Linked DNA regions of Promicromonospora sukumoe. The protein of the gene in region 2 interacts with the protein of the main gene of each other region in a pairwise test. Links are inferred from orthologs where the notes say so. Each region holds a gene or a part of one and is shown on either strand. Other genes may lie near its edges. The genes, in order: FHX71_RS01420 and ctaD.

Evidence for each region.
Region 1: the proteins of ctaD (region 2) and FHX71_RS01420 interact in binary tests that used the Escherichia coli proteins (3 or more experiments, as listed by UniProt). The link is inferred for Promicromonospora sukumoe from one-to-one orthologs.

The regions. Positions count from the first base shown.
Region 1 is NZ_JACGWV010000001.1:298,077-313,137, reverse strand. Bases 5,143-7,935 are described here. They hold FHX71_RS01420 (pyridoxal phosphate-dependent aminotransferase), read left to right. Parts: upstream 5,143-5,804; coding sequence 5,805-7,067; downstream 7,068-7,935. Other genes in these bases: FHX71_RS01410 (LysR family transcriptional regulator ArgP), read left to right, coding at 7,782-7,935; FHX71_RS01415 (LysE/ArgO family amino acid transporter), read right to left, coding at 7,074-7,691; FHX71_RS01425 (hypothetical protein), read right to left, coding at 5,259-5,624. Outside these bases: FHX71_RS29905 (tetratricopeptide repeat protein), read left to right, coding at 1,278-2,681; FHX71_RS01430 (hypothetical protein), read right to left, coding at 2,915-4,636; more of FHX71_RS01410, read left to right, coding at 7,936-8,708; FHX71_RS01405 (LysE/ArgO family amino acid transporter), read left to right, coding at 8,806-9,411; FHX71_RS01400 (LCP family protein), read right to left, coding at 9,484-10,884; FHX71_RS01395 (LCP family protein), read right to left, coding at 10,980-12,221; FHX71_RS01390 (esterase-like activity of phytase family protein), read right to left, coding at 12,274-14,541; FHX71_RS01385 (multidrug effflux MFS transporter), read right to left, coding at 14,630-15,061. UniProt on the Escherichia coli protein: Shows aminotransferase activity with methionine and histidine as substrates, and to a lesser extent also with phenylalanine.
Region 2 is NZ_JACGWV010000001.1:3,421,239-3,436,505, reverse strand. Bases 6,185-9,183 are described here. They hold ctaD (aa3-type cytochrome oxidase subunit I), read left to right. Parts: upstream 6,185-6,776; coding sequence 6,777-8,591; downstream 8,592-9,183. Other genes in these bases: trpD (anthranilate phosphoribosyltransferase), read right to left, coding at 9,080-9,183; FHX71_RS15160 (cytochrome c oxidase subunit 4), read left to right, coding at 8,588-8,989; ctaC (aa3-type cytochrome oxidase subunit II), read left to right, coding at 6,185-6,777. In the rest of the region: FHX71_RS15205 (acyl-CoA thioesterase), read right to left, coding at 15-560; FHX71_RS15200 (DJ-1/PfpI family protein), read right to left, coding at 592-1,221; quinolinate synthase NadA, read right to left, coding at 1,235-2,449; FHX71_RS15190 (hypothetical protein), read left to right, coding at 2,491-3,069; iron-sulfur cluster insertion protein ErpA, read left to right, coding at 3,241-3,594; FHX71_RS15180 (sulfurtransferase TusA family protein), read right to left, coding at 3,937-4,251; FHX71_RS15175 (cysteine desulfurase family protein), read right to left, coding at 4,312-5,583; more of ctaC, read left to right, coding at 5,854-6,184; more of trpD, read right to left, coding at 9,184-10,129; FHX71_RS15150 (response regulator), read right to left, coding at 10,126-10,587; ctaE (aa3-type cytochrome oxidase subunit III), read left to right, coding at 10,766-11,419; qcrC (cytochrome bc1 complex diheme cytochrome c subunit), read left to right, coding at 11,525-12,304; qcrA (cytochrome bc1 complex Rieske iron-sulfur subunit), read left to right, coding at 12,301-13,371; qcrB (cytochrome bc1 complex cytochrome b subunit), read left to right, coding at 13,368-15,080; FHX71_RS15125 (superoxide dismutase), read left to right, coding at 15,246-15,267. UniProt on the Escherichia coli protein: Cytochrome bo(3) ubiquinol oxidase is the terminal enzyme in the aerobic respiratory chain of E.coli that predominates when cells are grown at high aeration.

The DNA.
Region 1 (15,061 bases), 3.1 Mb from region 2 along the record:
CCGCATGCTGGCCGCATGCCGCTGCGCCGGTCCAAGCCCAGGCACCCCTGTGATGGCCTCGAATTCCTCGGCGTAACCAGTAGCAGGAGAGCGCGCCCCTGCACGTTCACCCGCTGCCCGGAGCGTGCTTTGTCGCTTTCATCGGTACCGTCGAAGCCCACAAGAGGACTCCGGAGGGCGGGACGTGATGAACGAAGCCACGTTCATGCTCGCTCGCCAGACGGGATACAGGCCAGCTTGGCGTGCCGCCAGGACCCTCCACCTACTCAAGGTCCATGTATCGCCGGACCGCACTGCGTCATCCTGCGGGCTGATACGAGGTGGGCCCTGTGGCCCGGCGGGGAGAGCGTGGCCTCACCGAGACGTACTTGATGTAGATGCGACAGGAACTGCGCGGAGCCCTGGGGAATCAATCATGGAATCACCCCGACGCACCATGCAAAGAATCACTGCCACCCTTATCGGCGATCCAGCTCTGAGCTCCTATCGTGCCTGAGGAGAGGAGCCCAAGGCGAGGCGTCATCACGACCGCCATTATCGCACTTGAGATACTCGCGGGCATCCTCATCAACAGAGGATCCGACCAGCTGCCGCATCAAGTTTCACAATTGACGAAGGCTCCAACGATATGGGCCATCCTCACAGGAGTCGTTCTCCTGAGCGTTATCCTGCATCTCCTGTCAGGCGCCGCGGACCAAAAGCGGTCCTACCCCATGCGATTCGGAGAAATGCCACTTCGTTCGCCCAACTGGATCGCGTCCCTACCCTCATGGATTCTAATGACCCATTTAGCGCGGCGAAGACTCGTCGTTCTCTACGGTCCAAGCGGATCGGGTAAATCACAAAAAGCAGCAGCATTCGCACGAATGAGTCGTCGACGATTTAAGGTCATCATCTGGGTTCCAGCAGCATCAGAGTATTCAATAGTTGCCACATACACTCGCGTCGCACAAGCTCTGGAACTAGTCAGCCCTGACAGAGAAGCTGAAGTTTCAGCCCGTCTTCTGCGCGACCATCTCCAGTCAAGCTCGCGACGATGCCTACTCATCCTAGATGGCGCAACTGACCCTGCCGCCGTCCAACGATGGGCACCTGGATTCGGGAACGTCACAACGATCGTCACAACTACCTTCGAAGGAATCACACATCAAGGGTCTGGAATCCAGATATCAGGTTTTACCGACAGGCAAGCGAATCGATATGTGAGCCGCCGCCTACCGGGAGAATCTCGCGAGGACGCGCGCCACCTGGTCAGAACCGTCGGAAAACTCCCGGTCGTGCTCGCGCAATCCACCGCCGTAATCCGTCACGATCGGATCAAAATTCGAGAGTATTGCACCCAATTTGCCAACCAGCCCATTCTGGCTTCGCTGCACAACATTGGTCTGCTTGGTGTCGAGAGTCCTGCAATTTCCGGAGTGCTTCACTCGATCAACGCCTTTAGCCGAGCAAACCAAGCCCAGCTTTTGGACGGGATGAACGGCCACGAATTGCTCGCCACATTCTCACTCTACTCACCAGCCCCAATTCGGAGATCGCTCCTGATGGCTTCACAGATCGATGCTTCACCGGGCGCAGGAGCCGTATTGGGGCTGTTTCCATCGTGGTCGCTAGCTAGTTGGAACTCTGGCACAGAATCGATTACTTTGAACGATATAACTACTACGGCTTCTCGCGAGAATTTGTCACCCAGCGAGGTGAGAGAAGCGACCTCGGCTGCAATAAGAATGATCCGGAACGCAAATTGGCTACCGGAGGGCGCTTGGCATTCTGGCCCACCGACGCAAGATGGGCGCTACGCAGCCTCGCTTGCAGCCGCACTTTGGAGCAATGCGTGCGAACTTGACATCGGCGACGATCTGCTAGTTGAACTTGGAGAACTGCGACTGTCGGTCGCGAAATTCGAGTTCGCGGATGGCAATTTTCAAACTTCGTTGAACATCGGGACAGCGGTCGCCTCTGCTCTCGATAAGATCCAGTCAGAGCGCGCGGACTTAGTTGCCATCGCTACATCGACTCACGCGGCACATTGCCTCCTCGCATTGGGCGAGAAGAGTTCTGCTATTACCGCCTACAGGAGCCTTGCCGAGAAGACATCAGCGACGCATGGGCATCTCTCACCTCTCCATATAGAAACAATTCTGGGCCTCGCAAACACTTACCGATCGGCCGGACAGGCTAACAATGCGGTGCGCGTCCTCGAAGGACTTATCAAAGGCACTAGAATCGCACAGGATTTACCCAGCACGGTTCAGGCTGAAATCTTCGGAAGTCTCGGATTTGCGTACCTCGTGAACAACAATCCGCTGAAAGCAATCCCTCTACTTGAGAGGTCCGTCTCGATTCGGCGTAAGACCCTAGGAGAGCGGGCCCTCATGACGCTAGCAGTGCAGACCAATCTCGGCCGGGCCTACCTAGAAGTCATGGACCCTAGGGCGTCGGCCACGATTGAGGAGACTTTCCAGGCGAAGGTCGAGTCTCTCGGATGCGATCACCCGCAGACACTCGTGAGCATGCACTATTACGCCATTTCTCTCATTTCAAGGGGTGAGTTTGATGACGGGATGTCCCTCTTGCTTGACACACTGAAAGCGCGCATTAAGAGGCTCGGGGAGAGCCATCCAGACACGCAATTGACCGCGAACGTCGTCCGGTCATTCACCGACGTTGAACCGCTATAGGTATCCGTCAGGTCCACCATCGTCGTCGACGTTCTCGTCACCGTCGTTGCCCTGACCCGCGTCGTCCGATGGCGGCGGGTATTTCTCCTTGAGAGCGCCAAGGAACCTGTGCCTGGTCTGCAGGCGGAGGTGGGATGAAGTCGCACGGCGAACGATGGCACGCTACGCCCTAGCAACATGCGGGCCCTGCATGCGCGCCCCAGCCGTCCGGTCCAGTCACCTGCACTGGTGCCTCAGACAGGCCCGCGCTGCTCTTCGATGACCTGGATTCGTGCCAGTGCGGGATGCTCGTCCACACCGACCGCGTTCCACGCCACAGGTGCAAGCCAGCTTTGCTCGTCTCCCTCGCTCAGCCGAGTCAGTCTCCACGGCTCAAGCGGCGCTGGGGCAAGCGGGGCCAGTTCCCCGTCGATGCTGCCGGACTCCAGCAGCCGTAGAAGGCGACCCTGCTCGGCGAACCTCACCCGTGGCGAGATGAGATGGACGGGGCCGATGTCCACCCGCCAGCCAGCGATGTTCATTTCGAACTCTGGCTGCCGGATTCGCATGAAGTGCTCGCTGGCTATGAAGCGGCCGAGCTCAGCCGTCGTGCCGTCGTCGTGGTGGACCCGCATCGGGATCTGCAGCCACTGCGGGACCAGGACACAGCAACCTTCGACGACCAGGCGTGCTAATCGCGCCTGAACCCGGTCGTAGGTCGTGAAGGCGGTAGGCATCCGCTTGCGGGCTCCCAGGTGCCTTTCAAGGGCTGCGAGGTCGGCGACAAACTGATCGATTGTCTCAAGGTCGTCGTCGACGGGGTCCTCGAACTCGTCGAGGGTGAAGGCCGCTGCGACTTCTCCATCGCGCCGGATAGTGATTTGCCGGGCGTCGCGGCAGATCGACCGTCGCAGTCTCAGCACCTCGACCGCATCGGAGACCATCAGACCGTCCACACTCAGATGGAGCTCAGCGGTACCCCGTTCCTCGGCGTGGTGCGGCACCAGATAGCGGACCGTGAGCCCGCCGTAGAAGGTCAGCTCCAGAGTTCCGCCCTCGGGCCCGGCGCCCGCATGGGTCACGACACCGTCGTGCTCCCCGAGCACGCCGTTCGCGTCTCGCAGCTCGATCGAGAACCGGTCCTGGAGCCGCGGGCTCTTCGTCGCCTCGAAAGCCAACATCCCGGGACCGTCCATGCTGAAGAACGCGGGCCCGCTCACCTTTGAGGCAACGACCGGGACTTTGACGGGCTCACCAACGCCGTACCCGATCGACCGCCGAAATGCCGCCCGGTCGTCCTCCGAGGCAGTCTCGGGGTCGAGGATGAACTGGGAGACGATCGGGCTCTTCTCGGGAGCATCTGGGGACTTCGGACGGGGCGTGATGGTCGTGACGCCGTTCTCGATGCGGAAGTCTGGTGCCCAGTAGGGGTCCATGTCGGCACCGCGAGCTGCCAGCAGCCGGACGCGCTCAGCGAGGTCGTCCCCATCCTTGAGGACTGCCGTCGTGACCTGGTACTCACCGACCGCTTCGAGGATCGGATCGCGTTCGAGATACCGTCGCACGCCGTCGTGCTCGGCGAGCAGATCATCAAGGGCGACACGATCGAGAATCTCGATCCGCAGCCCCGTCTCACCGGCGAGTCCTTCGACGAACAGCCTCTCCGGTGGTGTCAGCTTGCAAGGCACGACCAGAACCCACCGCTGGGGACATTGGCGTGCTGCCTGGTCGAACGACGCGCGGATGTGCCGTTTCCTGCTCGATACCCCCAGCCCGCCGTCCGGGTAGTACTTGAACTGGTAGATCGTCAGCTCCCCCAGCGCCGTCGTGGCCTGAAAGTCGACCCCGCCATCACCACCGCGCCCGTCGGGCGAGAAAGCAGTCGCTCCAGGCTCGGCGTCCCACTTCGCTTTCAGGAGCCGCTCAACAGCCACGTCGAACCGTTCACGGCCCATCTGCCGCCAGTCGATCATCACGAGAGCGACGCTACCCGCGACCACTGACAAGCAGATCGGCGCCGCGAGTCACCCGTCAACCATCGGTGCAGCAGTCCGGCCGCACGCTCGGCGTGGTGCTTCGAGGGAGGACTGGTCTCGCCGACCCATGGCGACCTCGCGAGCATCGACGCTTGCATCGATCGCTTTGCGGGCGCCGACGTGACACGACCGGAGCGCGAACGGGACACCACGGGGCCGCACATGAGACTCCTGCCAGACACCGCATGCGAGTTGCGCACTCCCGCGTCAAAGTCGTGTCCTCTCGGTGTCCCTCCAGGCCACCGACAACGACCTCGGACGGCACGGTCACCCCGCACCGGGGCAGGCCCCGCACGCGAACCATGCACCCCGCGGGGTCCTTCGGTCTCGCCGTCATAGGCGGCGGGACCCATGCCCGGCCAGGGCATCAAGGCCGGGCGCCAAGCCACGGTCGACGAGCCAGGACGTGACATCATGCGCAAAGCCGCACCCGCAACCAGCAAGCCCGACACTCGACCTACCGCTCAGGCAAGCCGGCAAGGTGAGCCCGACGAGCTGGAAGCACGCATCAGGAAGTTCGTCGACGACCGCCCCCGCTTCTCGTTAAGCCTCGTAATGGCGATCAATCGAGCACTGACCCCACCGCCCGACCCTCGCTGAGCAGGGTGACGCGGGTCAGGACACCCGGTTGCGAGAGAAGGTTCGCAGCCCGTGACGGGGCGTTGAGCCAGACCTCCTCGATCTCCGGGTCGTCGAGGTAGGGCTGCAGCGGCCCGAAGCCCCCGACCGCATCGGTCACGGCGCGCGCCGCCGCTCCGGGATCGTCGAGCGGCGGCACCACGCCGACGCTCGCCCGTGTCTCGTAGTCGCCCACCGCGTCCGTGACCAGGGTCGACAACCCCGCCCGGTCACCGATCGGGTCCAGTCCCCTGCGCCGCACCAGCTCGCGGACCTCGTGCTCGAGAATCCGCGCCCCCTCATCGCCCATGAGCGGCAACGCTAGGTCCAAACGTTCATCTCCGCTTGGCACCCTGTGGATAACTTTCCCCAGACCCGGGAGTTATCCACCTAATCCACAGGGTTGTCCACAAAGGTGCAGGTAAAGAGGGTTGTCCGGGATGCTCCGGGATGAACCCACGGTGGACGGCCGGTGGATATCGTCTAGCCCATGGACGCCCACCCTTCACCCGGTCCCGACTCCTCCGGCCGCGGCCAGGACCGCTGGCAGGCCACCGCGAGCGCCGCCGGGCTGCTGGCCGACGACGGCAGCGTCGCCGTCACGATCTTCGCCGAGATGTCGGCCCTGGCGGTCCGCACGGGTGCGATCAACCTCGGCCAGGGGTTCCCCGACGTCGACGGGCCCGAGTACGTGAAGCAGGCCGCGATCCAGGCGATCGAGGCGGGCCGCAACCAGTACGCCCCCGGGGACGGCGTGCCGGAGCTGCGGCAGGCCGTCGCGGACCACCAGAAGCGGCACTACGGGCTGGACGTCGACCCCGACACCGAGGTGCTGGTCACGACGGGTGCCACCGAGGCGCTGACGGCGTCCGTCCTGGCCCTGACCCGGCCGGGCGACGAGGTGCTCACGCTGGAGCCGTTCTACGACTCGCACGCCGCGGCGATCGGCATGTCGGGCGCCACGCACGTGACCGCTCCCCTGGTGCCGGGACCGGACGGTTTCCGGCTCGACGTCGAGGCCCTGCGCGCCGCGGCGACCGACCGCCTGCGGATGATCCTGCTCAACTCGCCGCACAACCCGACCGGGACGGTGCTCACGCGCGACGAGCTGGAGGCCGTCGCCGCGGTCGCCCGGGAGCACGACGCGATCGTGGTGACCGACGAGGTCTACGAGCACCTCACGTTCGGCGCGGAGCACATCCCCGTCTCGACGCTGCCGGGGATGGCGGAGCGCACGCTGACCATCTCGTCGTCGGGCAAGACGTTCTCGTTCACGGGCTGGAAGGTGGGCTGGTTGCACGGGCCGGCCGACCTGGTCACGGCGGTGCGCACGGTCAAGCAGTACCTCACGTACACGTCGGGCGCGCCGTTCCAGCCCGCCATCGCGCAGGCCCTGGCCGACGACGACACGCCCCGCGACCTGGCCGCCTCCCTCGCGAGCCGCCGCGACCTGCTGTGCGCGGGCCTGGAGACCGCCGGCTTCGAGGTGACGCGCCCGGCCGGCACGTACTTCGTGATGGCGGACGCGTCGGCCGTGCTCGCCCGGCTGGGCCTGCGCGACGGCGTCGAACTGTGCCGCAGGCTGCCCGAGCTGGCGGGCGTCGTGGCGATCCCGGCGTCGGCGTTCTGCCGCGCGGGCTCCCCGACGGCGCAGGCCCTGGCGAACCACGTGCGGTTCACCTTCGTGAAGCGCGAGGAGGTGCTGCGCGACGCCGCGACCCGGCTGGCCGGCCTGGGAGTCCCGCTGAGCTAGCGGGGCTCACCCCGCCAGCAGGGAGACCGCGACGGCCAGCATGATCAGCGCGATCACGCCGTCGAGCACGCGCCACGCGCCCGGGCGCCGCAGCACGGGGGCGAGCAGCCGGGCGCCGTAGGCGAGGGCGGCGAACCAGGCGACGCTGGAGATCATCGCGCCCGCGGAGAACCACCAGCGCGTGTCGCCGTAGGTGGCGGCGACCGAGCCCTGCAGCACGATCGTGTCGAGGTAGACGTGGGGGTTCAGCCAGGTCAGAGCGAGCGCCGTGAGGACCACGGGCTTGAGGCGGCGGCCGGGTCCGTCGCCGAGGGCGCCGTCGTCGGCCGCGGCGAGGGTCGTGTCCCCCTTGACCGCCCGCCAGGCGGCCATGGCCCCGTACCCGAGCACGACGGCGGCGCCCAGCCAGCGCACGACGACGACGGCGTTGGGCCAGCGCTCCACGAGGGGCCCGAAGCCGGCGGCGCCCGCGGCGTAGAGCGCGACGTCGGACGCCGCGCAGATGGCCGCCACGACGCCCACGTGCTCCTTGCGCAGCCCCTGGCGCAGGACGAACGCGTTCTGGGCCCCGATGGCGACGATGAGCGAGAGGCCGAAACCGAGTCCGGCGAGCAGGGGGAGCATGCCCTCAACGCTAGGCAGCCGATCCCGTGAAGACCAGTTCATGTTTCTCACGCTGCGTTAGCAGAACTGAAGATGCGCGACACTGGTCGCATGCGATGGGACTCCCGCCAGCTCGAGGCGCTGGCCGCCGTGGTCGCCGAGGGCTCGTTCGACGCCGCGGCCCAGGCCCTGCACGTCACGCCGTCGGCGGTGAGCCAGCGCATCCGGGCCCTGGAGAACGCGGCGGGCAGCGTGCTGGTGCGGCGGGCCCGGCCGGTCGTCGCGACGTCGTCGGGCCAGGCGCTCCTGCGCCTCGCCCGGCAGACCGAGCTGCTCGGCGCGGAGGTGGCCGCGGAGCTGGGCGCGCACGGCGCCGACGACCCGCCCGAGGACGCGGACGACGGCGCGCCCGGCCGCCTCGTCACGGTGCCCCTGGCCGTGAGCGCCGACTCCCTGGCCACCTGGGTGATGCCCGCGCTCGCCCAGGTCGAGGGCGTCACGTTCGACATGCACCGCGCCGACGACAGCCGCACCGCCGACCTGCTCCGCGAGGGCGTGGTGATGGCGGCGGTCACCTCGCAGACGGCGCAGGTGCAGGGCTGCCGCAGCACGCCGCTCGGGACCATGCGTTACCGCCCCGCGTGCACGCGCGCCTTCGCGGCGCGCTGGTTCCCCCACGGCCCGACGCCGGAGGCCCTCGACGCCGCGCCCGTCGTCGTCTTCGACCGGACGGACGACCTGCAGGACGTCTACCTGCGCGCCAGGGCGCCGGAAGCCCGGCCGCCGCGGCACCACGTGCCGAGCACCGTCGAGTACGAGGAGACCATCCGGCTGGGCCTGGGCTGGGGCATGCTCCTGGAGCGGCCGGCGATCGGCGGGCTGCACACCGGCACCGGCGGCGGCATCACGCCGCTGGAGCCCGGCTACGTCCTGGACATCCCGCTCCACCTGCAGCAGTGGAAGCTGCGCTCGGCCGTGCTGGACCGGGTCGCCACGGCGCTGCGAAAAGAAGCAACACGAGCACTGCTCCCGGCGTGAAATCTGGACGTACCCCCATCATTAGCCCTGATCCAGTCCTTCCGCACTTCCGGATCATGAACCGGACATCCCCTGTCCGACTTCCTACGGTTCAGGAATGCTCTCCGCGCTTGCCGGGATGGCCTTCGGCCTCTCGCTCATCGTCGCCGTCGGCGCCCAGAACATCTTCGTCCTCCGCCAGGGCCTGCGCAGGGAGCACGTGGGCCTCGTCGCCGGCATCTGCGCCGTCAGCGACTTCGTGCTCATCTCGGCCGGGGTCGGCGGGCTCGGCACGCTGATCCAGAGCTTCCCCACGGTGGTCGAGATCGCCCGGTGGGCGGGCGCCGTCGTCGTGCTGGCCTACGGCGGCATGGCCGCCCGGCGCGCGTGGAAGGGCCAGCAGGTCGTCATGGGGCGGCACAGCATGACCTCGCGGACCGTGGGCGCCGCCGTCGCCACCACGCTCGCGCTGACCTGGCTGAACCCCCACGTCTACCTCGACACCGTGGTGCTCGTGGGCGGGCTCGCCGCGACGCACGGCGACGACCGGTGGTGGTTCGGGCTCGGCGCCTGCCTGGCCAGCACCGCGTGGTTCGTCGCTCTGGGCTACGGGGCGCGCTACCTCGCGCCGCTGCTGGAGAAGCCCGGCGCCTGGCGGGTCCTGGACAGCGTGGTCGCCCTGACCATGGTGGCCGTGGCCGCCACGCTGATCCTGGGCGCCTGACCCAGCCGCTCGCGCCACCCCAGCGAGTTGTCAGACCTACAGGTCACCCGGGTGACCTGTAGGTCTGACACGTCAGGCGCAGACGCCGTCGAGCAGCACCTCGGGGCTCGGGCTGGGCTTCGGCTTGGTCGGCTTGCCGCCGCCGGTGGCGCCGTCCGCGGTGTCGCCCTCGGTCGCGCCGTCCCCGGCGTCGGCCATCTCGCCGCCGTCGCCACCCGCGTCGCCCTCCGTGCCTCCGGCGTCACCCTCGGAGCCCCCGGCGTCGCCGGAGCCCCCCTCGGCCGCACCGCTCCCGCTCGGCGAGGCGGACGGCTCCGGCTCCTCCAGGACGACGTCGTCCGGCGGCTCGTCGGCGGCGACGCGCGCGAAGATCTCCGCGGACTCCGGGCCCCAGCCGAGCCCGCTGACGCCGTTCTCGGTGGTGTCGTACACCGGGACCTTGGTCATGATGATGTTGCGCTTCTCGATCTCGCGCAGCGACCAGGCCAGGCCGGCCACGCTGCCCGGGTTGGCGATCGCCGGGTCGGCGCTCAGCGAGCCGAGGGCCGCGTTGATCAGCCGGAACGTCTTGGTCGGGTCCGCGAGCGTCTCGGCGGACAGGATCTGGCGGAACGTCGCGTTGATGAACGCCTGCTGCCGCTCGATGCGGGTCAGGTCGCTGCCCATCTCCAGGCCCATGCCGGTGCCCTTGCGGACGCGCAGGAACTGGATGGCGGTCTTGCCGTCCAGCCGGTTCTCGCCGGCAGGCAGGTCGATCCGCGCGGACCGCGGGTCACCGTGCAGCGCCTCCGGCAGGCACATCTTCACGCCGCCGATCGCGTCGACGACGTCGATCACGCCGTTCATCTTGACGACGGCGTGGTTGGTCACCGTGATGCCGGTGATCGCGTTGACCGTGTTGATGGTGCAGGCGGCGGCGTGCTTGAGATCCGTGCCGCCGCTGCCGACGGTGAACGAGGCGTTGAACTTGTCCCGGTAGGGCTGCGACTGGCTGCCGTCGGGGAGCTTGCACGAGGGGATGTCCACGAAGGTGTCGCGGGGCAGGGACACGATCTCCATCCACTGCCGGTCCGCCGAGATGTGCACCAGCATCGTGGTGTCGGAGCGCATGCCGTCGACGACGCCGCCGATGTCCGCGTTCGAGCCGTCCCGGATGTCGGTGCCCATGAGCAGCAGGTTGACCGGCTCGTCCTTGAACGGGTCGGACGGGTCCTTCGGCTCGACGACCTCGGTGACCAGGCCGTCCAGGTCCTGGACGTCGATCTGCGAGATCGCGTTGTGGTACGCCGTCGCCGCCGCGGCGGAGCCGAACGCCATCACCCCGATGACGCTCATCGCGGCGGTGCGGACCACGAACGCCTTGCGCCAGCTGCGCACGTGGCGCGGCTGGCGCTCCCCCGAGCGCGCATGTCGGGGAACCCCGGGAATTATCTCGCCGACAGGTCGCACTGCCGTCCAGAAGTCACTCGCCACGCATCGGAGGGTAGAGCCTCAGTGCGACAATCGTGTAACTAAGTCGCCCGGTTCACAGGAAGCGTCCAGCCCGTGCCAGGGGCCCGGGCCGTGGTTCAGTCGGCGCAGACGCCCGGCAGCAGCGAGGGCGAGGGTGACGGGCTGGGGGTGTCCGACGGCGACGTCGCGCCGTCGGTCCCCCGGCTCGTGGCCTCGTCCGTGGCCTCGTCCGAGGCGCCGCCGGACGTCTCCCGGGACGGCTTGTCCGACGAGCCGCCGCCCGAACCCGAGGACTTGTGCCCGGGTGGCGGCTCGTCGGCCGCGAGGCGCTCCCAGATCGCCGCGGCGTCCTCGGTCCAGACCACCCGGTTGGGGTCGGTCGGGGCGGCGACCACGGGCAGCTCGGTGAACACGATCTCGGAGGGATCGATGTCGCGGATGCTGAAGGCGAGGCCCGCGAGCGCCGCGGGGTCGGCCAGCCCGGGGTCGGCAGAGATGGCGCGGAGCACCGCCTCGATGGTCCGGTACAGCCGCGGGGAGTTGGTCACGACGTTCTGGTCCAGGATCTGGCGGACGAGCGCGTCGACGAACGCCTGCTGCCGTTCGATCCGGGTGAGGTCGCTGCCCTGCTCCAGGCCCAGGCCGGTGCCGTGCCGGGCCCGGAGGAACCCGATGGCCTGGCGGCCGTCGAGGGTCTGCTCGCCGGCGGGCAGCTCGAAGCGGCCGTACGCCGGGTTCTGGACGAGCGGCTCGGGCAGGCACATGCGCACCCCGCCGAGCGCCTCGACGACCTCGACCACGCCGTCCATCTTGACGACCATGTGATTGGTGACGGGGACGCCCGTGAGGGTCTGCACGGCGGAGATGGTGCAGGCGGCGGCGTAGGTGAGGTCCTCCTCGGCGCCGCCGCCGATCGTGAACGCGCTGTTGAACATGCCGTAGGTGGCGCCGGACTCGCTGCCGTCGGGCAGCTTGCACGACGGGATGTCGACCAGCGAGTCGCGCGGGATCGAGACCACCTCCATGCGGGACCGGTCGCCCGAGACGTGCACCAGCATCGTGGTGTCCGACCGCATGCCGCCGTCGCCCTCGCCGGCGATCTTCGTGTTCTCGCCGCCGCGCAGGTCGGTGCCCATGACCAGGATGTTCAGGCTGCGGCCGGTGAAGGGGTCGTCGGGGTCGGCGGACGGCGTCGGCCCCTTGACGAGACCGGACACGTCGCTGACGCCGATCTGCTGCTTCAGGTCGAGATAGGCGGCGGCGCCGCCGGCTGCCACGAGGGCCAGCGCGCCGACGACGACGAGCGCCGCGGCGCGCGCGGCGCGATGACTGCGCTGGTGACGGAGGTGCCGGGGCACATAGGGAGCATAAGCATGTACCCCGGCACGGGGCCTGTTAAGTGGTCCGCGGTCAGCTCACCGCGGCGTCGCCGAGGTCCGGGTTGTCCGAGAAGAATCCGTCCAGACCGGCATCAAGGAACACCTCGATCTCACCCACCAGGTCACCGATCCCGTTCGGGTCTGCCGAGGAGCGGAACTCGGCGGCGAGGAACTGGTTCTCCCGGCGGAACGTCCAGGCGTGGACGTCCAGGCCCGCGCGGTGGGCGTCGCGGATCACGCTGCTGGGCGCGGCGAGCGTGCCGTCGGCGTTCCGCGGGATCAGCACGTTCTTCTCGGAGCCGATGCCGTCGGCGTAGGTCGCGATCTCGCGGAGCCCCTGGCGGGTGACGAGGTCGGCGTAGGTGCGCGGGTCGCCGTCGGCTACGAGGTCGTAGGGCGCGCCGCTGCTGCTGATGAGCTGGCCGAGCGGCACGTCGGTGAGCTCGTCGAGCTCCTGGAGGTTGCCGACCTCGAAGGACTGCACGATCACCGGGGCGTCCCGGCGGTCGAACCCGTTGCGGCGCAGCTCGGCCACCAGCGGCTCCTCCAGGGAGAGGCCCACGGAGTCGAAGTAGGTGGGGTGCTTGGTCTCCGGGTAGACGCCGACGGGCGCGCCGTCGCAGGTGCGGCTGTTGCGGGCCAGGTCGAGCACCTCGTCGAGCGTCGGGATCAGGTAGAGCCCGTCGAACGCGGTGTTCTGGGGCCGGACCTGCGGCAGTCGCTCCTTGGCGCGCAGGGTGCGCAGCTCGGCGAGCGTGAAGTCCTCGGTGAACCAGCCGGTGATCCGGGCGCCGTCGATCGTCTTGGTGGTGCGACGGCCGGCGAACTCGGCGTGGGTGGCGACGTCGGTGGTGCCGCTGATCTCGTTCTCGTGCCGGGCGACCAGCACGCCGTCCTTCGTGGAGACCACGTCGGGCTCGATGTAGTCGGCGCACTGGTTGATCGCGGTCTCGTACGCGGCGAGCGTGTGCTCGGGCCGGTAGCCCGAGGCCCCGCGGTGCCCGACGACGGTGACGCCGTCGTCGGCCACGCGCTTCTTCCTGAGGTCGACCAGGGCCATCTCGGTGTCGTCCGGGGTGCCCGTGACCCGCGCGTCGTTGCCGGGGTAGTTGTTGTCGTTGCCGATCAGGAGCGTGTCCTTGTCGACGAACAGGACGGTCTCGAAGGACTGCACGGGCAGGGCGAACGTCTCGCCGAGGCCGTAGCCCTCCCCCGCGTCGATGCCGCGCGGGTTGTCGATCCGCAGCGCGTCCACGACGAGCTCCTTGCGGACGAACCCGTCGCGGTCCGTGCGGCCCAGGTCGATCTCGTAGACGCGCTTGGTGACCGACTGGTCGCCCTCGAAGTCGTCGCGCTCGATGAGCAGCATCGAGTCGCGGCCGGTCGAGAAGGCGTCGCCGATGACGTTCGCCGTCTGGTCGGTCTGGTACGCCCAGCGCTTGCCGGTGTACTCGCCGCGGCGGGTGTCGAACTGGTAGATCCAGCGGCGGCGGGGGTCGGCGTCGTCGGCCAGGGCGCCCTCGACCACCGGGTAGAGGTAGCGTCCGCTGCCCGCCATGGCCTCGAAGCCGCGGCTGCTGCCCACGTTGGGCGTCTCGCCCGGCTCCAGGTACGGGTTGCCCGGCGACTTGCCGTCGGGGAACCCGTAGGGCGCCTCCAGCAGCGTGCCGTCGGCGTCGAAGTGCAGCAGGAACGGGCCGAACTCCTCGCCCACCCAGAACGTGCCGTCGGCGGCGCGGACGAGGGACTCGACGTCGAAGTCGGCACCGGTCAGCAGGCGGTCGGTGGTGTCCTCGTTGACGATGTCGAAGTCGAGCACGTGGTCGCGGTCGTTGTACTCGACGAAGTCGAGCACCTTGATCTCGCCGTTGCCCTTGCCGGAGTGCTTGCCGGACGGCTTGCCGCGGCCCGTGTCCCACTGGGGGCGCACCAGGTAGTTGCGCAGCAGGAAGTCGGCGGAGTTGCCCTTGGCCCCGAAGCCGTTGTCCGGCTGGGCCCAGAAGGTGCCGTCGTGGTTGTCGACCATGGCGGAGAAGCCGGGGATCACCTGGCCGTCCCAGGGTCCCTGCCGGCCGTTGCCGGGGCTGGCGGCCGCGCCCGACGGCGGGCCGTCCGCCAGGTAGTCGGCCGACAGGGTGGCGCGACCCGCCAGGGTCGCGGCGAGATGGGTGCCGCCGTGGTGCTCGGTCGCGGGTCCGGGCCGGGGCCCGGCGACGGCGACGGCCGCCGGCAGCAGCAACGACGTCGCTGCCGCGGCGGCCACCACGCGCGCGGCGCGGGTACGCAGGGGTGTGCTCATGGGAGCGAGCCAAGTGGGCGTACCCCACATCCCGGTGAATCCCGCACTACCTCTGGGTGAACTCTCCCGGCGGGCTCCCGGGCGGTTCTCAGACCGGCATGTGCCAGCCGCCGCGGCGGAACGCCGGGGTGGCGATCGCCAGGACGAGGATGGCGAGCGTGACCGCCGCGAGCATCACCAGGGCCATGGCCGTGGCGTCGCCGCCGAGGAACCCGCCGAGCGAGCTCACCGAGCCGGCGATCAGGGACTGGACGGCGCCGATCATCGCCGCCGCGGTGCCGGCGATCTCGCCGTGCCGGGACAGCGCCAGCGCGGACGCGTTGGCCGGGACGAGCCCCTGGAACGCGAGCACGCACCACAGGGCGACCAGCAGGCCGATCAGCCCGCCCGCCCCGGTCAGGACCACCACGAGCAGCACGACGACGAGGACCGCCTGGGCGACCACCCCGAACCGGAGCAGCCGGACCGGGGCGACCTTGCGCACGAGCGCCGCGTTGACCTGGGCCGACAGGACGAGCCC
Region 2 (15,267 bases):
CTGTCCCGCCCCGGCTAGATCTTGGCGGAGGGCTCGCGCGGTGCCACGTCCAGCGCGCGAGCCCACGCCGCCACGTCGGCGGGCAGCTCGGGGGAGGGCAGGTCCTCGCCCGTCGCGTCCCGCACCACGTCCAGCGCGGAGATCCGGTTGCCCTTGCGGTCCAGGAACCGGCTGGCGACGATGCCGCGGGCACACAGCTTGTCGCCGCGCGTGAACACCTGCTCCAGGTAGAAGACGCGCTCGTCCCAGCCCAGGATGCGGGTCGTGATCTCGAACCGTTCGAACGGCTGCAGCGACCGGCGGTACTTCATGGTCGACGCCGCGACCACCGGCGCCCAGCCCTTCTGCTTGGCGACCGGGAACATGCCGAGGTCGGCGATCTGGTTGTTCCGGGCCACGTCCATCATCTGCAGGTACGTGCCGTTGTTGACGTGCAGGTAGGAGTCGAGGTCCAGGAGCCCGACGCGCATCCGGGTGACGGAGGGGTCGAGCAGCGTCTGTCCAGGGCGGGCCTTGCGGGGGAAGAGTCCGGACCAGGTGAGCTGGAGCATGCGAGCCATGTGCCCGAGGTTATACCGGGAACCGGCAGTATCAGATACCCGGTCCGGTCCCTGGTCCGGGCGCGCCGAGCGCCGTCGGCGGGTGCTGGATAGCGTTGCGCACCGACCGGGCCACCGCCGTCGTCTCCAGGCGTTCGACCAGGTGCAGCGCCATGTCGATGCCCGCGGAGACACCGGCGGAGGTGACCACGTCGCCGTCGTCCACGTACCGCGCCTCGGTGTCCACGAGGACGCTCGGGTCCAGGTCGGTGAGCTCGTCGTAGTGCTCGTGGTGCGTGGTGGCCGGCCGCCCCGCGAGCAGCCCGGCCGCGGCCAGCGGCAGGGCGCCCGTGCAGACGCTCGCCATGATCGGGGTCTGCCTGCGGATCTGCCGCAGCCACTCCAGGTGCCCCGGCTCGGCCAGCAGCGGCCGGGTGCCGAGGCCTCCGGGGTAGACCAGCACGTGCAGCGGCCCGACGTCGTCCGCGCCGTGCGCGGGCAGGATGCGCAGGCCCTTGGCGAGCCGCACTCCGGAGCCGTCCCAGGAGAACGTGCTCACGGTGGGCCGCACCTGCGAGTGCGAGCCCCACTCGGCGAAGACCTCGAAGGGCCCGACGACGTCGAGCTCCTCCGCCCCGTCGAAGACGAAGATCCCGATCCGTAGCCCGCCGTTGCCGCTCACACGCTCAGCCCGGTCAGATTCCGGGAAGGGCCAGCATCTGGTCGAGCGCCACCCGCGCCCAGTGGGCGTCGTCGGCGTCCACGACGATCCGGTTCACCATGCGCCCCTCCACGAGCGACTCCATGGCCCACACCAGGTGCGGCAGGTCGATCCGGTTCATGGTGGAGCAGAAGCACACCGTCGAGTCGAGGTAGTGCACCTGCTTGTCGGGGTGCGCCCGCGCGACCCGGCGCACGAGGTTCAGCTCCGTGCCGATCGCCCACGAGGAGCCGGGCTCGGCCGCCTCGAGCTTCTTGATGATGTATTCGGTCGAGCCCACGTAGTCGGCCGCGGTGACGACCTCGTTCTTGCACTCCGGGTGCACCATGACGTTGACGCCGGGCACCGCCGCGCGGATGTCGGTGACGTTCTGCTCCGAGAAGCGCCCGTGCACCGAGCAGTGGCCGCGCCACAGGATCATCCGCGCGTCGCGCAGCTCCTGGTCCGTCAGCCCGCCGTTCGGCTTGCGCGGGTCGAAGACCACGCACTCGTCCAGCGACATCGCGAGCTCCAGGACCGCGGTGTTGCGGCCCAGGTGCTGGTCGGGGAGGAAGAGCACCTTGCCGGTGCCGTCGACGCCGCCGACCTGGTCGAACGCCCAGCGCAGCGCGACCTCGGCGTTGGAGGAGGTGCACACGGTGCCGCCGTGCCGCCCGGTGAACGCCTTGATGGCGGCCGACGAGTTCATGTACGTCACGGGGATCGTGGAGTCCGCGATGCCGACGTCCTGCAGCACCGCCCAGGCCTCCTCGACCTGGCCGATCGCGGCCATGTCGGCCATCGAGCAGCCGGCCGCGAGGTCCGGCAGCACGACCTGCTGCTGGTCGGAGGTGAGGATGTCCGCGCTCTCGGCCATGAAGTGCACGCCGCAGAACAGGATGAACTCGGCCTCGGGGCGGGCGGCCGCCTCGCGCGCGAGCTTGAAGGAGTCACCGGTCACGTCGGCGAAGTCGATGACCTCGTCGCGCTGGTAGTGGTGGCCCAGGACGAACGCGCGGGTGCCCAGCGCGGCCCGTGCGGCGCGCGCCCGGTCCACGAGGTCCGGGTCGCTCGGTGCGGGCAGCTCGCCCGTGCACTCCACGCCGCGCTCGGAGGCCAGGTCACGCCCCTGGCCGAGCAGCAGCAACGGGGACGAGGCAGGCTCGGAGAAACCGGAGTATTCAGCCAGCAGGGTGCTCACGGTCACCATCATGACACGCGGTGGTGACAGGCAGTCAGGACGGTGCCACGATGCGTCTCGTGCACGTGCTGCTGCTTGCCGAGACCCTGCCCGACGCCGAGCGACTGGCCTCCGCGTGGCATGCCGCCGCGCCGCACGCCGGCACCGACGCGCGCGAGGTCCGGGTACCCGGGGCCGTCGCGGCGCGTGCGGGCGGTCCGCCTGTCCCGCCGCCCGACGACGCCGCGAGCCGCGGCGTGCTGCTGGCCGGACCCGCGATCCCGGTGGGGCGGCCCGCCGCCGTCGGGCCGCAGGACGCGGGGCTCGCGCACCCGGGGCCGACGGCGCCCGGGCCCGCCTCCTCGGCCCTGCCCCGGGCGGAGGGCGCGGCGCTGACCGAGGCCGCCGCGCGCGCCGACGTCGTCGTGGCGTACGTCACGCTGCTCGACGGCGAGGGCCTGCACCGGGGGGTCGTCGTGGAGGCCGCGGCGGCCGCCGCGCCGCACGCGGTCCCCGTGGTCGTGGTCACGGAGCGCAGCAAGGTGAGCAGGCGCGAGTGGTCGACGGCGGGCCTCAGCGGGGTGCACGAGGTCGCCGACGGCGACGTCGCCCGCGTGGCCCGGACCTGGTCGCCCGGCTGGGCGCGCTGACCCGGCGGGCCCCGCGGGCGGCGCTCCGCACCCCGGACGGTGATGGGCGCACGCGGTACGTGGGCGTACGATCTGAGAACAGACCGGCACGCGGGAACAGACGGACCAGCCGATGGGTTAGGGACGTTCAAGGATCGACTACCGGTATGTCGAACACGATCGGGAGATGACATGACCGACACCACCACGGACATCGGTACCCACGGCGTCAACGTCACCGACGTCGCCGCGGGCAAGGTCCGTAGCCTGCTCGAGCAGGAGGGCCGCGACGACCTGCGCCTCCGCGTCGCGGTGCAGCCGGGTGGCTGCTCCGGGCTGATCTACCAGCTCTACTTCGACGAGCGGGTGCTCGACGGGGACGCTCTGCGCGACTACGACGGCGTCGAGGTCGTCGTGGACAAGATGAGCGTGCCGTACCTCGAGGGCGCCACGATCGACTTCAAGGACACCATCGAGCAGCAGGGCTTCACGATCGACAACCCGAACGCGGGCAGCGCATGCGCCTGCGGCGGGTCGTTCTCCTGATCGCAGCCTCCCGCTGAGCGACGTTCTCGGCGCGAAGGGCCGGTCACCCCACGGGGTGACCGGCCCTTCGTGATGTCCTGGCTCCTTTGGTGGGAGCGGGGTGTGCGAGATCGGTCCGTTGCTCCGAGACCGGTCGGATGCACTGAGACCGGTCGGTCGCACTGAGATCGGTCGAATGCACTGAGACCGGCCGGTTGCACTGAGATCGGTCGGTTGATCGACCGATCTCGACGCAGAAGACCGATCTCAATACCTGGCGGTTTGTCCCCTCTCCTTCGAGACCTAAGTTTCTTCGCTCTGAGCCGCTCCAGAGCGAAGAAACTTAGGTCTCGAAGGAGAGGGTCAGCCGAGGCGGACGGTCACGGCCCAGCCGTCCCAGCCCTCGTCGGCGGTTTCGTCCCAGCCCTCGTCGCCGGGCGTGTTGTCGGCTCCGGCATCGCGGCCCTCCTCGCCCGGGCTCCCGGAGTGGTGCTCGCGGGTCGCCACGTGCTCGTGGCCGCGCATGCGGCACCAGGCGGGCACGTCGTGCTTGGCGGCGGGGTCGGTCGACAGCACGGTCAGCTCGGTGCCCGCCGGCAGGCCCTTCGCGGCCGCGGCGAGCCGGATCACGGGCAGCGGGCAGCGCAGCCCGCGGGCGTCCACCAACGTGTCAGACACACAGGTCACTCTAGTGACCTGTGTGTCTGACACGTGCAAGGGAGTCGTGCGTGGGGAGAGTTACAGGCCGCCGACGCCGAGCATCTCGCGGACCCGCGACACGGCGCCCGGGAGCACCGCGCAGAACCGCTCGACCTCGTCGGCGGTGGTGGAGCGGTCCAGGGCGATCCGCACGTTGCCGTGCGTGAGCACGCCCATCGCGGCCAGCACGTGCGACGGCTCCAGCGTGCTCGCGGTGCACGCCGAGCCCGACCCGACGGCGAACCCGTGCCTGTCCAGCTCCGTCACGAGCGCCTCGCCGTCCACATAGAGGAACGAGAACGTGGCGACGTGGGGGAGGCGTCCGTCCGGGTCGCCCACCACCTCGACGTCGGGGATGCGGGACACCTCGGCCCGTACCCGCTCCACCAGTGCCCGACGACGTGCCTCCTGCGCCACCCGGTCGGACTCGACGGCCTGCAGCGCCACCGCCGCGGCGAACGCCAGGGGCACGCTCACGCCGCCGGGGGCCCACGGGTCCTCGTCCTCGGGTCCTACGGGCGCCGTGCGCACCCGGTGCCGGACGGCGAGGACGCCGACGCCGGCCGGGCCGCCCCAGTCCGCCGGGTCCGCGGCCAGCAGGTCCCAGGTGTCGGGCACCGCGACGTGGCCCACGCTCGCCCCGGCGTCGACCAGCAGCGGGACGCCGGCTTCGCGGGCGGCGTCGTGCACCGCACCGACCGGCTGGACCGTGCCCACCTCGCCGTTCGCGTGCTGCAGCGCGGCCAGCGCGACGCCGGGCGCCCCGACTGCCGCGACCATGGCGTCCACGTCGACCCGCCCGAGCCGGTCGACGGGCACGGGGGCGGCGGGCCTGCCTGCGGCATCCGCACCTTCCGTGACACCCGCGCCTCCGGCACCACCCGACGCCAGGCTCGCCGCGTGCAGGACGGCGGCCCGCTCGACGGCGCTGACGACGACGGCGGAGCCGGCGCGCCGTCGGGCAGCCGCGGCCGCCGCGACCGCCGTGTGGAGGGAGGCGGTGTGGCTGGGCGTGAACCGGACCTCCTGCGTGCGTGCGCCGAGCACGGCGGCGACCGCCTCGCGGGCGCCGTCGAGCAGCCGCGCCGCGCGCCGGCCCTCGGCGTGCAGGCGGCGGGGGTCCGCCCAGCCGTCGGCGAGGGCCTGCTCGAACGCCTGCCGGGCGAGCGGGTGCCACGGGGCGCGCCCGCCGTTGTCGAGGTAGACCCGCTCCGGGGTACCGGAACCTCCGGGCCTGCCGGAACCTCCTGGCCTGCCGAGACTGCCGGAACTGCCGGGCTCACCGGGGTTCCCCGGGGTGGCGTGGCTCACACGTCCTCCTGCTGCTGGTGCCGTCCGTCTGATCCTCGCACCTGTCGTGACGGGCCCTCGCGGCGATCGTTCTGACACGACCTGGGCGGGTGTCCTGAACAGCGCCGACGTGTGCCCCGTGTGCGGAGTGCGTCACGTTCCGCGAGGTCCGTTCCGGGCATCATCAGGCCCCGGAGCGCGCTAGGCTGCATCCCATCGAGGACGAAGGTTCTGCGTGGAGCTCGGGAGGAAACCGGTGCGACGCGCCGGACGAGACGTGAAAGGCCTCCCTTGCACTCGAAGTCACCTACCCGCACCCGGCGGGCCATCCTGCGTGCGTCGGCTCTAGCCGTCGCCGTCGCAGTGCTGGCCTCTGGCTGCGCAAGCGAATCCGTCCAGCGCGGATACCTGCCCGGCTACAGCGACGGGGAGGTGACTAACCAGACCGGTCGCATCACCGACCTGTGGGTGGGCTCGTGGATCGCAGCCCTCGCCGTGGGCATCGTGACCTGGGGCCTGATGCTGTGGTGCATCGCGGCCTACCGGAAGCGCAAGGACGACCACCAGCTCCCGGTGCAGACGCGCTACCACCTGCCGCTCGAGCTCATGTACACGGCCGTGCCGATCATCATGGTGCTCGTGCTGTTCTGGTATACCGACCGCGACGTGACGGCCATCAAGACCGTCGACGGCACCGCGACCGAGCACATCCAGGTCGTCGGCAAGCAGTGGAGCTGGGACTTCAACTACCTCGACGCCGACGTGTACGACTACGGCGAGCACGAGGCGGACCCCGGCAGCGTCACGGCCGAGGACGAGCTCGACGGCGCCGTCGGCACCTCGACGTCCTTCCCGACGCTCTACCTGCCGGTCAACGAGACCGTCGAGTTCACCCTCGACTCGCGCGACGTCATCCACTCCTTCTGGATCCCCGCGTTCCTGTACAAGCAGGACATGATCCCGAACCGGACCAACACGTTCCAGGTGACGCCGACCCGCGAGGGCACGTACGCCGGCAAGTGCGCCGAGCTCTGCGGTGAGTTCCACTCCGGCATGCTCTTCAACGTGAAGGTCGTGTCCGCCGAGGAGTACGACGCCCACATGGCGGATCTCGCGGCGAAGGGGCAGACCGGCTCGCTCGGCATGGACCTCGCCCGCACGGCCGGCCCGGTCGACAACCCGGCGGAAACCACGGAAGAGGAGGCTGGGCACTGATGGCCGCAGCGACCACGACCGAGCTGATCCCGGGCCTGGCCCCCGGGCGCCAGACGCTCGGCCGGACGATCATCAAGTGGATCACCTCCACTGACCACAAGACGATCGGGTACCTCTACCTGATCACGTCGTTCATCTTCTTCTGCATCGGCGGCCTGATGGCCCTGCTGATCCGGGCGGAGCTGTTCGAGCCGGGCATCCAGCTCGTGCAGAGCAAGGAGCAGTACAACCAGCTCTTCACGATGCACGGCACCGTGATGCTGCTGCTGTTCGCCACCCCGCTCTTCGCGGGCTTCGCGAACGTGATCATGCCGCTCCAGATCGGCGCGCCCGACGTCGCGTTCCCGCGCCTGAACATGTTCGCCTACTGGCTGTTCCTGTTCGGTGGCCTCATCACCACCGCCGGCTTCCTCACCCCGCAGGGTGCCGCGTCGTTCGGCTGGTTCGCGTACGCGCCGCTGTCGACCACGACCTACAGTCCAGGGTTGGGTGGAGACCTCTGGGTCTTCGGCCTGGCACTGGCCGGTTTCGGCACGATCCTCGGTGCGGTCAACTTCATCACCACGATCATCACGATGCGCGCGCCGGGCATGACCATGTTCCGGATGCCGATCTTCACCTGGAACACGCTGGTCACCAGCCTCCTCGTGCTGATGGCCTTCCCGCCGCTGGCCGCCGCGCTGTTCGCGCTGGGTGCCGACCGTCGTCTCGACGCGCAGATCTTCAACCCCGAGAACGGTGGCGCCATCCTCTGGCAGCACCTGTTCTGGTTCTTCGGGCACCCCGAGGTCTACATCATCGCCCTGCCGTTCTTCGGCATCGTGTCCGAGATCTTCCCGGTGTTCAGCCGCAAGCCGATCTTCGGCTACACGGGCCTGGTCTACGCGACCATCGCCATCGCCGCGCTGTCGGTGACGGTGTGGGCGCACCACATGTACGTGACCGGCGCCGTCCTGCTGCCGTTCTTCGCGTTCATGACGATGCTCATCGCGGTACCGACAGGCGTGAAGTTCTTCAACTGGATCGGCACGCTCTGGCGAGGAAAACTCACGTTCGAGACGCCGATGCTCTGGTCCATCGGCTTCCTGGTGACGTTCCTCTTCGGTGGCCTGACCGGCATCATCCTGTCGAGCCCCGCCCTGGACTTCCAGCTCTCCGACTCGTACTTCGTGGTCGCGCACTTCCACTACGTGGTCTTCGGCACCGTCGTGTTCGCGATGTTCGCCGGGTTCTACTTCTGGTGGCCCAAGATGACCGGCCGCATGCTGTCGGAGCGCCTGGGCAAGGTGCACTTCTGGATGCTGTTCGTCGGCTTCCACACCACGTTCCTCATCCAGCACTGGCTGGGTGTCGAGGGCATGCCGCGTCGTTACGCGGACTACATGCCGCAGGAGGGCTTCACCTGGGAGAACCAGGTGTCCACGATCGGCGCGTTCATCCTCGCCGCGTCGACCCTGCCGTTCCTCTGGAACGTCTACATCACCTGGCGCAAGGCGCCCAAGGTGACGGTCGACGACCCGTGGGGCTACGGCCGCTCCCTGGAGTGGGCCACGTCCTGCCCACCGCCGCGGCACAACTTCTCCTCGCTCCCGCGCATCCGCTCGGAGTCGCCGGCGTTCGACCTGCACCACCCTGAGGTCGTCGCGATGGAGCACCCGGAGTACAACCGCGGCGTGCTCGACAACATCTACGGCGAGGCCGACCGCCGCGGTCAGGACAAGCAGGCCCAGCAGCGCGCCGCGAACGGTACGGGCGACTCGGGTCAGAGCAGCACGACCATCGTGGACAAGCCGGACGAGGGGACCAGCAAGTGAAGATCGAGGCACGGCTGTTCCTCTGGGGCACGCCCTTCTTCGTCCTGGCCGGGGTCGTCTACGGCTTCATGACGGACTGGCACGAGCCGGTCGGCTTCCTGGGCATGCCGCTCGTCGGTGGCCTGGTCGCGATGATCGGTGCGTACCTGGCCCTGACGGCCCGGCGCATCGACGCCCGGCCCGAGGACGACCCGAACGGCAACATCGAGGACGCCGCCGGTGACCAGGGTGTGTACGCGCCCTGGAGCTGGTGGCCGCTCGCGATCGCCGGCTCCGCCGCGATCTGCTTCCTCGGCCTGGCCGTGGGCTGGTGGGTGCTCTACATCGGCTTCTGCGTGGCGATCATCGCGCTGGTGGGCTGGGTGTTCGAGTACTCGCGAGGCATCCACTCGCACTGACGCTTCGCCGAGATAGAACTGGGGCCGGACCACCGATCGGTGGTCCGGCCCCAGTTCTATCTCGCCACGGTTCTATCTCGGCGGTGCCGGCTACCGGCTGGCCGCGATCCAGCGGTCCAGGGTGGCCTGGGCGGCCCCGGAGTCCACGGCCTGCGCCGCGAGGCCGATGCCCGCGGTGAGCCGCTCCACGAGCGTCCCGGAGCCCGTGCCGGGCAGCGTGCCGTCGGCGACGAGGCCGGAGGCGGCGTTGAGCAGCACGGTCTCGCGGACCGGGCCGTCCTCGCCCGCGAGCACCGCCCGGGCGACGCCCGCGTTGTAGGCGGCGTCGTGGCCGCGCAGGTCCTCGACCTTGATGCGGGTGAGGCCCAGGTCCTCGGCGGGGTCGATGCGGTGCTCGGTGACCGTGCCCCCGGACACCTCCCAGACGGTGGCGCCCGCGGTCGCGGCGAGCTCGTCCAGGCCCTCGTCCCCGCGGAACACCAGCGCGGACTTGCCCCGCTCGGCGAACACGCCCGCCATCAGCGGCGCCATCCGCGCGTCCGCGCAGCCGACGGCGGCCGCGCGCGGCTGGGCCGGGTTGGTGAGCGGGCCCAGGAAGTTGAAGGCCGTGGGCACGCCCAGCTCCTTGCGGGTCACGCCCGCGTGGCGCATGGACGGGTGGAAGGCCGCGGCGAAGCAGAAGGTGATGCCCGCCTCGCGCGCGATGCGCGCGACGCGCTTCGGCGGGTGGTCCAGGCGGATGCCGAGCTCCTCCAGCACGTCCGCGCTGCCCGACGACGACGACGCCGCCCGGTTGCCGTGCTTCACGACGCGCAGGCCGGCACCCGCGATGACCACGGAGGCCATCGTGGAGATGTTCACCGTGTGCGCACGGTCGCCGCCGGTACCCACGATGTCCACCGAGGGCCCGGGCACCTCGATGCGCACGGCGTGCTCGACCATCGAGTCGGTCAGGCCCGAGAGCTCCTCGACGGTCTCGCCCTTGGCCCGCAGCGCCACCAGGAAGCCGGCGAGCTGGACGGGGGAGACCTCACCGGTCATCACCCGGTCCATCGCCCAGCGGGCCTCCTGCTGGCTCAGGTCGGTGCCGGTCATGAGCCCGGCGAGCAGACCGGACCACGTGGGTGCCTCGAGGTTCACGCGGTACCCGCCGTCGCGGGGGCGAGCAGGTGGGCCACGGCCTCCTGGACCTTGACGGCGTCGAGCGGGCGCGCCACGACGCCGTCGGCCAGCGACCAGGTCGCGAGCCAGGCGTCGGCCGGGCGCCCCGTCAGCACGAGCACCGGAGGGCACTCGTAGATCTCGTTCTTGAGCTGGCGGCACAGGCCCATGCCGCCCGTCTGGTCGGCCTCACCGTCGAGGACGAGCAGGTCCCACTTCTCGTTGTCGGCCTGGTCCACCACGGCGGTCGCGGTGGCGGCCTCGGCCCACTCGATGGTGGGCGCGCCCGCGTGCAGGCGCGGCCCGACGGCGAGGCGTACCTGCTCGCGCACCGTGCGGTCGTCGCTGTACAGGAGGACTCGCGGGCCCGGCGCGGAGCTGCCGGAAGCCGTACCGCTCGAACCTGCGCTGGTCACATCCGTCGTCATGCCGGTCATGCGTCGATCGTGGCACAGAGACTGCCTCGGCGGCAGATATGTCCACTCCCTTTTCATGGCGATCTGCTGGATCACGTCAGCAAGTGAGGGCACCGGTAGGGCGATGAAAGGACTTTGTGAGATTCGACGCGAGTGTCCGCGGCTCTTCGGCGTTCGGGACGCTCCAACGTCGGCCATAATGGCTGTCGTGTCGACCGCAACGGCTGCAGCCACCCCCACGCACCAGCACGTGACAGTCAATCGTCCGAACCCGGTCTCGGTCGGGACGATTGTCTGGCTCGCGAGCGAGCTCATGTTCTTCGCAGCGCTCTTCGCGATGTACTTCACGGTCCGGCAGACGATGCCGGCCGAGGAGTGGGCGCTGCAGGCGGACAAGCTGAACATCACCTTCTCGACGATCAACACGATCGTCCTGGTGCTGTCCTCCTTCACCTGCCAGTGGGCGGTCTTCAAGGCCGAGCAGTTCAAGCCGTCGCGCTCCGGGAAGCTCTACCAGTTCTGGACCTGGGGCATGCACGAGTGGCTGACGATGACCTACCTGATGGGCGCGTTCTTCATCGGTGGTCAGATCTTCGAGTACACCGAGCTGGTGCACCAGGGTCTGACGATCTCGTCCAGCGCGTACGGCTCGGTCTTCTACATGACGACCGGCTTCCACGGTCTGCACGTGACCGGCGGTCTGATCGCCTTCCTCTTCGTGCTCGGCCGCTCGTTCGCCGCCAAGCGCTTCGGTCACCACGAGGCCACCACCACGATCGTCACGTCCTACTACTGGCACTTCGTCGACGTGGTGTGGATCGCGCTGTTCGCGGTGATCTACCTGCTGCGCTGACCGTTCGCACGGTCGCCCCAGGGCGTCCGTGCCACACGGCCACGTGCGGTGGCATAGGTTCATGACAGAGAAGCTCAACACTCACAGCGAGACGAGGAAATTTTCGTGAAGGCACTCGCCGCCCGCAGGCATCACCGGCTGGCGCCGGTCGTCCTCCTGCTGCTGGCGCTGCTGACCACGGGCGGCGTCTACGCCGCCCTGGCTCCGAGCACGGCTAAGGCCGAGACCGTCAGCACCGCGGACATCGAGACCGGTAAGAAGCTGTTCCAGGCCAACTGCGCGACGTGCCACGGCGCGAACGCCGAGGGCACCGCAGGCGTGCCGTCCCTGGTAGGCGTCGGCGCTGCCGCCGTCGACTTCCAGGTGTCGACCGGCCGCATGCCGATGCAGATGAACGGCCCGCAGGCGGAGGCCAAGCCGCCGCAGTTCGACGCCGAGCAGACCGCGGCGCTGGCCGCGTACGTCTCCTCGCTGGGCGCAGGCCCGGCCATCCCGACGGACGAGCAGGTCGACGCCTCGAAGGGCGACGCCTCGAACGGCATGGCCCTGTTCCGCACCAACTGCGCCATGTGCCACAACGCCGTGGGCGCCGGTGGCGCCCTCTCGGAGGGCAAGTTCGCCCCCGCGCTGTGGGAGACGTCGGAGCGGAACATCTACCAGGCGATGCTCACCGGCCCGCAGTCGATGCCGGTGTTCAACGACGCGAACATCACGCCGGACGAGAAGCGCGACATCGTGTCGTTCCTCGTCGAGCAGCGCGAGGGTTCGGCCGGCGGTAACGCGCTCGGCGCCCTCGGCCCGGTGTCCGAAGGCCTCTGGGCCTTCGTGATCGGCCTGGGCCTGCTCATCGGCGCAGCCGTGTGGATCGGAGCGAAGTCCTCGTGAGCGAGAACCAGAACAACCCCGCCGACACCTCGCACGAGGTGGCGGTCACCCCCGAGACGGGCACCGCCGTCGGCCACCCGGAGCGGTTTCCCGACCCGGGCGTCCCGGAGCACAAGCACCGCCTGACGGACACCGACCCGCGCGCCGCCAAGCGCGCCGAGCGGACCGTCACGATCCTGTTCGTCCTGTCCATCCTCGGCACGATCGGCTCGATCGTCGCCTACGTGATGGTCCCGCCGGACGGCACGACGTCGGGCGTCCGCCTGTCGACCCTGCTCATCGGTCTGGGCCTCGCGCTCTCCCTGCTCGGTATCGGCGTCGCCGGCATCCACTGGGCCAAGTCGCTCATGGGCGACAAGGAGATGGTCCAGGAGCGTCACTCGCTCGCGACGAACGAGGAAGACCGCGCCATCGCGGTCCGCGACCTGAACGAGGGGCTGGGCGACTCCGGCGTCGTCGGCCGCCGTGGTGTGCTCAAGGGCGCCTTCTTCGGCGCGCTGGCCCTGTTCCCGCTGGCCATCGCGGTGCCGCTCATCGGCTCGGTGGGTGGCGACTGGAACATCTCCAAGTTCAAGCACACCATGTGGAAGTCGGGCATGCGCCTGGCGATCGACCCCTCGGGCCGGCCCATCAAGGCCGCCGACGTCACCGTGGGCTCCGTCTTCCACGTCGTCCCGGAGACCACCGAGGCGTACCGCGAGACGCACGACTGGATCAACGAGAAGTCCAAGGCCGTCGTCCTCATGGTCCGCCTGAACCCGGAGGACCTCCGGACCGACCAGTCCCCGCCCGGCGAGACCTGGTCGCACGAGGGCATCGTCGCCTACTCGAAGATCTGCACGCACGTGGGCTGCCCGGTGGCGCTCTACGAGCAGCAGACCCACCACCTGCTGTGCCCCTGCCACCAGTCGACGTTCGACATCGCGGACAGCGCGAAGGTCGTCTTCGGCCCGGCTAACCGCCGGCTGCCGCAGCTGCCGATCACGGTCGACGACGAGGGCTACCTCGTGGCGCAGCAAGACTTCGCCGAGCCCATCGGCCCGAGCTTCTGGGAGCGCCTGAAGTGAGCACCGCGACCCACGACACCAAGAACGAGGCACCGGCCAAGCCGACGACGACCGTCGGCAAGGCCGCGGACTACCTCGACCAGCGCACCTCCATCGGCGTCGCCGTCAAGGAGTTCGCGCGCAAGGTCTTCCCGGACCACTGGTCCTTCATGCTCGGCGAGATCGCGCTGTTCTCGTTCGTGGTGCTGATCATCTCGGGCTTCTTCCTGACGATGTTCTTCGAGCCGTCGATGGCGCTGGAGCACTACGAGGGCGAGCACCCGGCGAGCATGCAGGGGCAGCTCATGTCCGTGGCGTTCGCCTCGACCCTCGAGATGTCCTTCGAGGTGCGCGGCGGTCTGCTGATGCGGCAGATCCACCACTGGTCGGCCCTGATCTTCATGGCCTCGATCGTGGTGCACATGATGCGCGTGTTCTTCACCGGCGCGTTCCGCAAGCCGCGTGAGATCAACTGGATCGTCGGCATCCTGCTCATGATCCTGGGCCTGGCGGCCGGCTTCACCGGCTACTCGCTGCCCGACGACGTGCTGTCCGGCAACGGCCTGCGCATCACCGACGGCGTGGTCAAGTCGATCCCGGTGCTCGGCTCGTTCATGTCCTACATGATCTTCGGCGGCGAGTTCCCGGGGCACCACATCGTGCCGCGCCTGTTCACGCTGCACATCTTCGTGGTGCCGGGCATCCTGCTCGCGCTCATCGCGCTGCACCTGTTCCTCATGGTGCTGCAGAAGCACACCCAGTACCCGGGTGGTGGCCGCACCGACAAGAACGTGGTGGGCTACCCGGCGCTGCCGGTGTACGTCGCCAAGATGACCGGCAACTTCTTCATCGTGTTCGGCGTGCTCGTGCTCATGGGCGCGACGATGTCGATCAACAACGTGTGGAACTACGGGCCGTTCGACCCGTCACCGGTCTCCGCCGGCGCCCAGCCGGACTGGTACATGCTGTTCCTGGAGGGATCGCTGCGGCTGATGCCGGGCCAGGGCACGGAGTGGGTCATCCTCGGCTACACGTTGCCGTTGAACGTGCTGATCCCCGCCGTCGTCATCCCGGGTCTCCTGTTCACGTTCCTCATCGTGTACCCGTTCATCGAGGCCAAGGTCTCGGGCGACGACCGCGAGCACCACGTGCTGGACCGCCCGCGCAACAAGCCGGCGCGCACCGGCCTGGGCGTCGCGTTCCTGACGGCGTTCATCATCCTGGCCCTGGCCGGGTCGAACGACCTCATCGCCACGCACTTCGCGCTGTCGATCAACGCGATCACCTGGGTGTTCCGCGTGCTGTTCTTCGTCGGGCCGGTGTTCGCGTACTTCATCACGAAGCGCATCTGCCTCGGCCTGCAGCGCAAGGACCGCGAGCTGGTGCTGCACGGCCACGAGTCGGGCCGCATCGTGCGCTTCGCCACCGGCGAGTACATCGAGGTGCACACCCCGCTGGACGACCAGGAGCGCTGGCTCCGCGTCAACTACGAGGCGCCCGGCCCGCTGGCCATCGCCCCGAAGACCGACGCGCGGGGCGTCAAGCGCAAGGGCTACGGCGCCGACAAGCGCTGGCAGGTCCTGTCCCGGTTCTTCTACGAGGACCGTGTCTCGCCCGTCACCCCGGCAGAGGTGGCCGCCGCGCACTCGCACGGCGAGCACGACGAGCTGCACGGCTCCGAGCGTCAGGCCGTCGAGGCCGGCGCGGGAACCACCTCGCGGGAGCACTGAGCGACCTGCGACACCAAGCGATGGCCTGCGTCTCTCGGTCCGCATCTGCGGCCGGGGACGCGGGCCATTGCCGTCCCGGCGGGCACCACCTCGGCGCACGACCCGGACGGCGTCCCACCCTGCGCACCGTCCGGTGTGCGGACCGATCCTGGAGGTACCTCAGCAATGGCTGTTTACACGCTCCCTG